Regions from separate parts of the Gottfriedia acidiceleris genome, predicted to be linked through region 2. Evidence: riboswitches for the same ligand, from Rfam matches in the RefSeq annotation. Region 2 holds a riboswitch; each other region holds the start of a gene.

Region 1 (3,286 bases), 570 kb from region 2:
TGTCGCTATTCTAAATGTTCCTCCATACACATCTTCACAAATGACTATATGATCTCCAGCTGAGAACAAAGATAATACAGATGAGATTGCAGCCATGCCTGATGAAAACGCAAAGCCGCGCACACCATTTTCTAATTTTGCAATTGTATTTTCTAGCGCTTCTCTTGTTGGATTTCCACTTCTTGCATAGTCGTATTTACTAAAATTCTCTATATCAAATTGATGAAATGTTGAAGTCTGATAAATAGGTATACTTAACGCTCCTGTTGCCTGATCTATTTCGTTGCCATTATGAATTAATTTCGTTCCAAATTGCATACTCATCACCCCAATGCATTTTCTAAGTCATTTAATAAATCATCAATATGTTCAATACCAACAGATAATCGAAGTGTATGGTCATCTAGACCAAGCTTTCTTTTAAATTCTTCTGGCATTTCTGAATGAGTTTGCGTATGAGGATACGTAATTAATGATTCAACTCCACCTAAGCTTTCTGCGAATGTAATGACTTTAACGCTACCTAAGACCTGTTCAACCAAACTTAAATCTTTCACTTTAAATGAAATCATCGCACCAAATCCAGTTGCTTGTTCTTTAATAATTGAATACCCTTTATGTGTTGGTAACCCTACATAATATACATCAGTAACATTTGGATGATTTTCTAAAAACTTCGCAAGTACAATTGCATTTTTTTGACTGTATTCCATGCGTAAATGTAATGTTTTAATTCCTCTTAAAATTAACCAAGAGTCAAAAGGAGCTAATGTTGCACCTGTTGATTTTTGATAATAACGAATTCGTTCATTCGTATATTCTGAATTAGTCACGACAAAACCAGCAAGTGTATCATTATGTCCACCTAAATACTTTGTTCCACTATGAACAACAACATCTGCCCCTAATTCAATTGGTCTAAAGAAATAAGGTGTTAAAAATGTATTATCCACAATCACAATAATATCTCGTTCTTTTGCAATCTCTACTACTCTTTTTAAATCAGTTACTTTCATCATTGGATTTGATGGTGTTTCAATAAAAATTCCTTTTGTGTTCGGTTTAAGTGCATCAAGAATATTTTCAATTTCTGTAGTATCCACAAAATTATGCTCAAGTCCATATGGTGAATAAATTTCTTCGAATAAACGATATGTACCACCGTATAAATCATCTGAAACAATTAGGTGGTCACCTTTTTTAAATAAGCTTAATACTGCAGTAACGGCTGCATTTCCTGTTGAGAATGCAACACCATAATTTGCACTTTCTAATTTTGCAACAGTATTTTCGACTTCTTCTCGAGTTGGATTTTGTAATCTTGCATAATCATACCCCGTCGATTGATGAAGTCCTGCATGCTTAAATGTAGCAGATTGATAAATTGGATAACTGATCGCACCTGTTAATGGATCATAGCCTTTACTTCCATGTACAGCTACTGTTTCAATCGATGTTTTATTCGTGTTTAAAGCCTCTTTTGTGTTAGTCATTATAAATCCCCCATTTTAGTCAAATAAAAAACCACTTCCTAAAAAATAAGAAGTGGTTATGTCCGCAAAATATACATATCGCTCTTATCTTCCAGGTTTTTCACCTGCAGGATTTAGCACTTTCTAGTTTTCACTAGAGTTGCCGGGTTTCGTCGGGCCAGTCCCTCCACCGCTCTTGATAAGATTATTAAATTATATTGATAAGTATATTAAAAACTCTGATAATTATCAATCATTTTTTTTCATCAGTTAATTATTAACTTTTCATTTCCATGCTTCAGGTAATAAACTTTGATAAAGTGTGCTCTTATATCGATCATCAATTAGTAATAAAGTCCCTTCATCTGATTCAGATCGAATAACTCTCCCACCCGCTTGCATTACTTTATTCATACCTGGAAAGACATATGCATAATAATACCCATTTTTTCCTACCGACTGAAAATGCTCCTTTAAAATATTTCTTTCTAAACAAATCTGCGGCAATCCTACACCAACTATTACGACACCATTTAATCGATCACCCTTTAAATCGATCCCTTCAGAGAATATACCACCTAATACAGCAAAGCCAACTAACGTTTCCTCATTGAGACTATCAAATTGTACAAGGAACTCTTCTCGCTCAATTTCAGTCATACCATTTTCTTGAATAATTGTTTTTATGTTAGGGTATTTCTCTTTAAATAAATCAACACTTTGAATTAAATATTGATAAGACGGATAAAAAACTAAATAATTACCTTTTCTTTTCGTAATTTCTTTATACACCGAATCAATTAATCTTTCTAAATTTCTTTCACGATCTTGATATCGTGTTGATAGAGGGTCAATTGTTACTTCCAGTTGCTCCCTATGAAAAGGAGAATCGATTGAAATTGTATAATCACGACTTTGATCACCAAGCATATCTTGAAAATATTGTATTGGCGTTAAAGTAGCTGAAAAATAGATTGTAGAGCGAAATCTTTTTATTACGTCATTCACTACTTTAGATGGATCAAGGCAAAATAACTTTAAATGAACTTCACTTTTATAAAATTCATAGTAGCATACGTAATTTTCATCAAAAAATTCTGTAATTTTGACGAAGTTAAGTGACTCAAAATAAGTATCAAGTAAAAGTTCTTTATTTTCGTCCTCGTCCATTTCCTGTAATTTTATTTCAACAATTTCATTAAATGTATGTAGAAGTTCCAATAAATCCTCATCAATTTCTTTTGAAACTGGGGTTACAACGTCCTTCCATTTCTTTCTTAATTCAATCAATCGCTTATTTATTTCATTTATTATGGCATAAAGTTCATCTTTTACATTTTTATATCTATTTTTCAACTCTAAAAATTTAGATTTGAATAGACTTGCAGAATACATTTCTCTTGCCCGATCAACAAGATTATGAGCTTCATCAATTAATAAAACTGAACTTCGTTTATGTTCATCAAATAATCGTTTCAACGATACTCTTGGATCGAAAATATAATTCACATCACAAATAATAGCATCTGAAGAATTTAATAAATCTAATGAGTATTCAAAAGGACAAACTGTATGTTTTCGTGCATATACTTCTATTTTCTCTCTGGTTAGCGCTTTTTCCGATGAAAGTATATCAAGGACAGCATCATTTATCCGGTCATAATAACCATTGGCATATTCACAATAATCCTTTTGACACATCGTCTCTTCCTTAAAACAGATTTTATCTTTTGCTGTAATCGTCGTACACTTTATACAAAGTCCTTGATCTGTCATGCGTTTAAACGCTTCTTCGGCAACAGTCCTAGTAATCG
Region 2 (3,286 bases):
TTTATTTCGTCCATATTAAAAGAATACTCCATTACTTTTGGCAAATGCCTAATTATAGCTCTCTTTCGGCTTCTACTTATTTTTTTATAGGCTATATAAATCTAGTTATCCTCAATCGTTATCTTGATACTAAAAAGGTTGTTAGATTTTTGTGGATTTTACCTTTAATCGGATTGATTGTAATTAGTTTTACATTTTTCGTCCCAATTGCTTTTTTAGGTGTTAAAGGAGTTAATGATGTAGTGTTTCCTTGGATTTTCATAACTGATTCTCTTAGGATGGAATATGGGTTTATCGAAAGAGTGCTATATTTGATGCTTTATATATTCCTTTTGTTATCACTGCTCTTTGGCATATTAACATGGCATGTTGGTTTAAAACTATTTGAAGGAATGTTCTTTAATTATAATTTGAAACCTGCTAAAAAAAGGAAATTTTATGGATATATGATCTTACTATTTTTTGGAGTCCTTACGATGATTTTGCAGATGATTACTAACGAAAGAGAATTATTTGATCTTATTAAAATATGGCAAAATATCCGTTTTCCTGCTGAAGTCATATTAGTAGGTTTAATTTTTTTCTTATCTCGGAGGCAAAGAGCATGAAACGTATTTTAACGTTATTGTTAATTATGGAATTAAGTTTTATGTCTGGTTGCCAATTACTCGATGTTGATAAACGTTTTTTTGTCGTAGGCATAGGAATCGATCAAACAGATGAAAATGGCGTCTACCTTGTGTCAGTGAAATTAGCCATCCCTTCAGCACAAGTTGGAGCAGGAAGGTCTAATTTTCAAATTATCTCTCAAAAATCAACTTCAGTTTCTGAGGCAATTAGAATAATCCAATCTTTAGTAGATAAAAAATTGGATTTTGCTCATTGTAGGATAATCGCTATCGATAAAGAGCTACTAGTTGTAAACCAAATTGATTTGATGAAGTGGTTTATTAAACGGCCAGATATTCAAGGAGTTGCTTATGTAGCTGTAGGAGAACCATCTGCAAAAGAAGCTTTATCATGGAAGGTTAAATCAGAGAGATTAGCGGGTAACGCTGTTGTGTTAGCTTTTAATGAAGAATTAAATAGGTCACCATATGTAATGACAGAGATACTTAATGATTATTATATGCGATTGAAGGAAAACGGTATAGATCCATATTTACCTATTCTTGAACCGTTCGATAGTTCCTTTAAAATTAATACTTCCGCAGTTTTTAAAGGAACAAAATTTAAAGCTGTATTAAATCGCGATGAAACAAGATTACTTAATGAGCTTTTAAATCCAGAAAAAACAACACTAATTAATGTTGGAAAAGGAAAAAATCAATTTTACGTAAGTGCTGGAAATACGAAAACTGACATGGAAATCGTTGTGCCCAAAAATAAAAAGCCATATGTAGACGTTCATATAAAGGTAAAAGGATTTATTGAGGAATCTAAAAAATCAATACATCAAAATAGAGAATTGAAAGAGTATGAGAAAATAGCATCAATATTTATGAGCTCAAGAACAAAAAAATTTCTAGAACGGCTACAGGAATTAAATGTTGATCCACTTGGACTTGGGTTAAACTTTCAAGCAAAATACGGAGTGACAAAAAAAGAAATAAATAAGTGGGAAGAAATTTATCCGAAACTTGAATTTCGAGTAAAATCAGAAGTGAACTTAAAGGGAACTGGTACTATGTATTAACTTCGATTGAATGTTAATTAAATAATTATAAAATTTTATCTTTACTAATAAATACAACAATGAAAGCGCTGTCTTAATAAAAATGTTTAAATTCCATTATTGACAATCTGTTTACTAGGATTTAAGATTCAGTTAAAGAAATTACATAATTCAAACTTATCGAGAGTGACCGAGGGATCAGGCCCTATGACGTCCGGCAACCTCCTTTTTAAGGAACGGTGCCACTTCCTGCAGAATGAAATCATTCTGATAGATAAGTCGAAAACAATTGTTTCCGATGCCTCTTTCTGAATGAAGGAGGCTTTTTCTATTTTTTATTTATTTACGCAGGAGGTTAAACAAATATAATCCCAACTTAACCAATGAGAAAACTAGATAATTTTAATGATAAAGGAGAGAATAGAAATGAAATATGGTTTTTGGTTACCGATTTTTGGAGGATGGTTACGTAATGTGGATGACGAAAGCATGCCACCAACATTTGATTATGCTAAAGAGGTCATTCAATCAGCTGAAAAATGGGGATACTCGACTACTTTAATCGCTGAATTATATTTAAACGATATTAAAGGTCCAGAGCATGATTCACTTGAAGCCTGGTCAACAGCAGCGGCACTTGCTGCAGTGACGGAAAAAATTGAAATTATGACCGCGATTCGTCCAGGTTTTCATAATCCAGCCGTAACAGCTAAAATGGCTGCTAATATCGATCAAATCAGTAACGGCCGTTTTACGCTAAACGTAGTTTCTGCATGGTGGGCAGAAGAAGCTCGTCAATATGGCGGTATTTTTACAGAACATGATGATCGTTATGCTCGTACAGAGGAGTTTATTGATGTTTTAAAAGGCTTATGGACAGAAGAAACATTCAATTATTCAGGAAAATTTTATGATTTAAAGGGTACGAAGCTTGCTCCTAAACCTGTTCAAAGACCAAATCCGATTCTTTATGCAGGTGGTGAAAGTGAAAAAGGCAAGCAAACAATTGTTGAAAAATGTGACGCATATGTGATGCACGGTGGAACAGTTGAAGAAATTAAACAGAAAGTAACAGATATGAAGGTACGTCGTGAACAAACTGGCAATGCACCTTTAAGTTCTTTCGGTATGGCTGCTTATGTTATTTGTAGAGATACAGAAGAAGAGGCTTTGGCTGAGCTTGAAAAAATTACGACTGTGAAAGATTCAAGCGGTTATGCTGGCTTTAAAGACTTCACGACAAAATCACAATTAGAGCAACAAATACAATTACAAGATTACTCAGTTTCAAATCGTGGTCTAAGACCAAATCTAGTAGGGACACCAGAGCAAATTGCAGACCGAATTTTACAATATGAAGAAGCTGACTTAGACTTATTATTATTACAATTTTCACCTCAACTAGAGGAAATGGAACGCTTTTCAAAGCAGGTTATGCCATTAGTAGAACAAAAACGTAGTTTAATAAAAAGCTAGAAAGGGGATATTAAAATGAGTAAGGTATATGTAATACATGAAAACAGTGAGTGGACAATCCATTTAACAAAAAGATTAGAGGAGCTTGGAGTTCCTTATGAGGAATGGCATTTAGATGAAGGTACGGTAGATTTA
Region 3 (3,286 bases), 940 kb from region 2:
GGACTTCTTTCATATGCAGCCGATACTGAAGCGGGACTTCATATTCAAAATTCGCCATCAAAAGTTTGGGATACGGCATTATTGTCATATGCAATTCAAGAAGCTGGTTACCAGGTAACTGATCCGATTGTTTCGAAGTCAATAAACTACCTAATTAAGAAACAGCAAAATATGAATGGTGACTGGAAGGTTCATGCTAAAAATTTAAGTCCTGGTGGTTGGGGCTTTTCTGATGTTAATTCTTTTATTCCAGATAATGATGATACTGGTGCAGTTTTAAGGGCATTAAGTAGAAATGCTTTGGATCACTCCACAATTCATGAAAGTTGGTTAAGGGGAGTTCATTTTTTACTTGGACTTCAAAATGATGATGGTGGTTGGGGAGCTTTCGAAAAAAATGTAACGAATAAGTGGTTAACATTTTTACCAATTGAAAATGCTAAAGATGCAATCATTGATCCTTCAACTGCGGATCTAACAGGACGTATTTTAGAATTTATTGGACACTATACGACGATTTCAAATGATGATCTGATTGTGCAAAAGACGGTTAATTGGCTTTTAAAAAACCAAAAATCAAATGGTAGTTGGTATGGTAGATGGGGTATTTGTTATATTTATGGGACTTGGGCAGCAATTACAGGTCTCAGAGCCGTGGGAATTCGTAAAAATCATGAGGCAATTAAAAAAGCTGAGAAATGGTTAGTTAGTATTCAAAATGAAGACGGAGGTTGGGGAGAGTCAGGACTTTCACCTGTTAAAAATAAATATGTTCCTTTAAAATATAGTACACCTAGTCAAACTGCGTGGGCAGTTGATACTTTACTTTCAATTCGTAATAAAGAAGATGAAGTAATTAGAAAAGGGATAAAATTTTTAACTACTCAAAGTGAATTATCAAATAAAGCATTAACTTATCCAACTGGATTAGGATTACCTGGTCAGTTTTATATTGACTATCATAGCTATAATGAAATTTATCCGCTATTAGCACTAGCACACTATAAAAATAGTTAAATAATACTATTATGTAAACAAAATAAATTTATTTTTGGAAATCTTTCCATAAATGTCTTTTCTTTATCATATAAATATAGTAAACTGTTTTATATTGAATATAACTAAATAATCCTTATCGAGAGTGGTGGAGGGACTGGCCCTTTGAAACCCGGCAACTTTAGCGAAAGCTAAAAAGTGCTAAATCCAGCATGTTTAAAACATGAGAGATAAGGCGTGATCTGTACTTAAACGTCATTCTCTCATTTTTTTTGAGAGAATGGCGTTTTTTATTTTATATAAACGGGAAGTGATTGAATGGGCTTATTGGAAAAGTTAAAAGATGGAATTGTTTTAGGTGACGGCGCAATGGGAACGCTTTTGTATTCTGGCGGACTTCACAGTTGTTTTGAAGAACTTAATATTACTGAGCGTGATCGAATCATTCATATACATGAACAATATATAGATGCTGGCGCAGAAGTAATTCAAACTAATTCGTACGGTGCTAATGCTGGAAAACTGAGACAATATGGTTTGGAAAAGCTGGTTAAGCAAATTAATCAAATGGCTGTTAGAAATGCTAGAGCGGCATCAAAAGGAAGAGCATTAGTAATCGGTGGTATAGGTGGAATGAAATATGTAGGTTCTACTTTTACGACACCTTTAGAACGTGAAATGATGCTGCTTGAGCAAGCTTCAGCGTTACTAGAAGAAGGCGTAGATGGGATCATGCTTGAAACATTTTATGATGAAAATGAATTATATGATGCTGTGAATCTATTAAGAGGAAGAACGGATTTACCTATTATTGCACAAGTCACACTACAAGAAATTGGCATTATGCAAAGTGGCCAATATATCGAAAAAATTCTTCCTAGTTTAATTGATTTGGGAGCAGATGTAGTTGGAATCAATTGTCATCTAGGACCACTTCATATGTTGGAGTCATTAAATACGGTTTCTTTACCAACGAATGGGTACTTATCGGCATTTCCTAATTCAGGATTACCACTTTACAATGAGGGAAAATACGTATACAAATCGAATCCAGAATATTTTGAAGATATGGCAAAACCATTTATTGAACAAGGTATAAGACTAATCGGTGGATGTTGTGGTACAACACCAGCTCATATCTCTGCTTTACGAAGTAAGATTGATACTTTACAGCCTGTAACAAAAAAAGATGTGAAAAACAGAACAATTAAAATTACAATCCATAATCAAGAAGAACGAAAGAATGAAACGCTAGCTGAAAAGGCAAAAAAGAGAACGACGATCATTGCAGAGCTAGATCCACCAAAAACATTACAAACTAGAAAGTTTTTTGAAGGAGCAAAAGCATTACATAGCGCAGGGGCTGATGCAATTACGCTAGCAGATAATCCACTAGCTTCACCTAGAATTTCGAATGTAGCGATGGCTTCACTGCTTCAAAGATTAGATGTACCAGTTTTGACACATTTAACTTGTAGAGATCGGAATATGATTGGACTTCAATCTCATTTAATGGGGCTATCAACTTTAGGATTAAATGAAGTTCTTGCTATTACCGGTGATCCAGCAAGGGTAGGCGATTTTCCAGGTGCAACTTCTGTATATGATGTAGCATCACTTGAACTAATTCGGATGATTAAAGAAATGAATGAAGGTAGACTTTATTCTGGTAAAAGCTTAGGAAATGGAACGAGATTTTCAGTCGCTGCAGCTTTTAACCCAAATGTTCGGAAATTTGATGCGGCAATTAAAAGACTTGAGAAAAAGGTCGAGGCGGGAGCGGATTATTTTTTAACGCAGCCAATTTATGATTTTGAAACGATTGATAAGTTATATGAGTCAACTCGTCATATTAAACAGCCAATTTTTATTGGAATTATGCCACTAGTTAGTAAGAAGAATGCTGATTTTATCCATTATGAAGTTCCAGGAATTACTTTATCAGAAGAGGTAAGAAATAGAATTTCATCAGTTGAACCAGAAAGAGCAGTTGATGAAGGTAAAAAAATTGCGAAAGAGCTTATTGATTATGTTAAGGATAAATTTAATGGCATTTATTTTATCACTCCATTTTTGAAGTATGAAATAACAGAGGACTTAATTCAATTTACTAAAAGTAGCAATAAAGAGGAGATTCAACTATGAAAACTTTAGATATCGCACTAAAAGAAAAAATATTACTTCTTGATGGAGCAATGGGAACGATGATCCAGCAAAGAAACTTAACAGCAGAAGACTTTGGTGGAGAAGATTACGAAGGTTGTAATGAATATTTAGTTGTTACAAGGCC

What was found. Region 2 has a riboswitch for S-adenosylmethionine ahead of MY490_RS16490 (LLM class flavin-dependent oxidoreductase). Riboswitches for the same ligand answer to the same signal wherever they lie in the genome.
Region 1: another riboswitch for S-adenosylmethionine. It lies ahead of MY490_RS13875 (trans-sulfuration enzyme family protein); the one in region 2 lies ahead of MY490_RS16490 (LLM class flavin-dependent oxidoreductase).
Region 3: another riboswitch for S-adenosylmethionine. It lies ahead of MY490_RS12105 (bifunctional homocysteine S-methyltransferase/methylenetetrahydrofolate reductase); the one in region 2 lies ahead of MY490_RS16490 (LLM class flavin-dependent oxidoreductase).

The regions. Positions count from the first base shown of each region.
Region 1 is NZ_CP096034.1:2,910,726-2,914,011, forward strand. Features, by position in the region: gene MY490_RS13870 (trans-sulfuration enzyme family protein) at 1-318, opposite strand, end outside; gene MY490_RS13875 (trans-sulfuration enzyme family protein) at 324-1,493, opposite strand; SAM riboswitch class I at 1,575-1,678, opposite strand; gene MY490_RS13880 (ATP-dependent DNA helicase) at 1,758-3,286, opposite strand, start outside.
Region 2 is NZ_CP096034.1:3,478,859-3,482,144, reverse strand. Features, by position in the region: gene MY490_RS16500 (GerAB/ArcD/ProY family transporter) at 1-608, shown strand, start outside; gene MY490_RS16495 (Ger(x)C family spore germination protein) at 605-1,696, shown strand; SAM riboswitch class I at 1,850-1,956, shown strand; gene MY490_RS16490 (LLM class flavin-dependent oxidoreductase) at 2,102-3,151, shown strand; gene MY490_RS16485 (ATP-grasp domain-containing protein) at 3,167-3,286, shown strand, end outside.
Region 3 is NZ_CP096034.1:2,536,345-2,539,630, reverse strand. Features, by position in the region: gene MY490_RS12110 (terpene cyclase/mutase family protein) at 1-1,017, shown strand, start outside; SAM riboswitch class I at 1,130-1,233, shown strand; gene MY490_RS12105 (bifunctional homocysteine S-methyltransferase/methylenetetrahydrofolate reductase) at 1,315-3,141, shown strand; gene metH (methionine synthase) at 3,138-3,286, shown strand, end outside.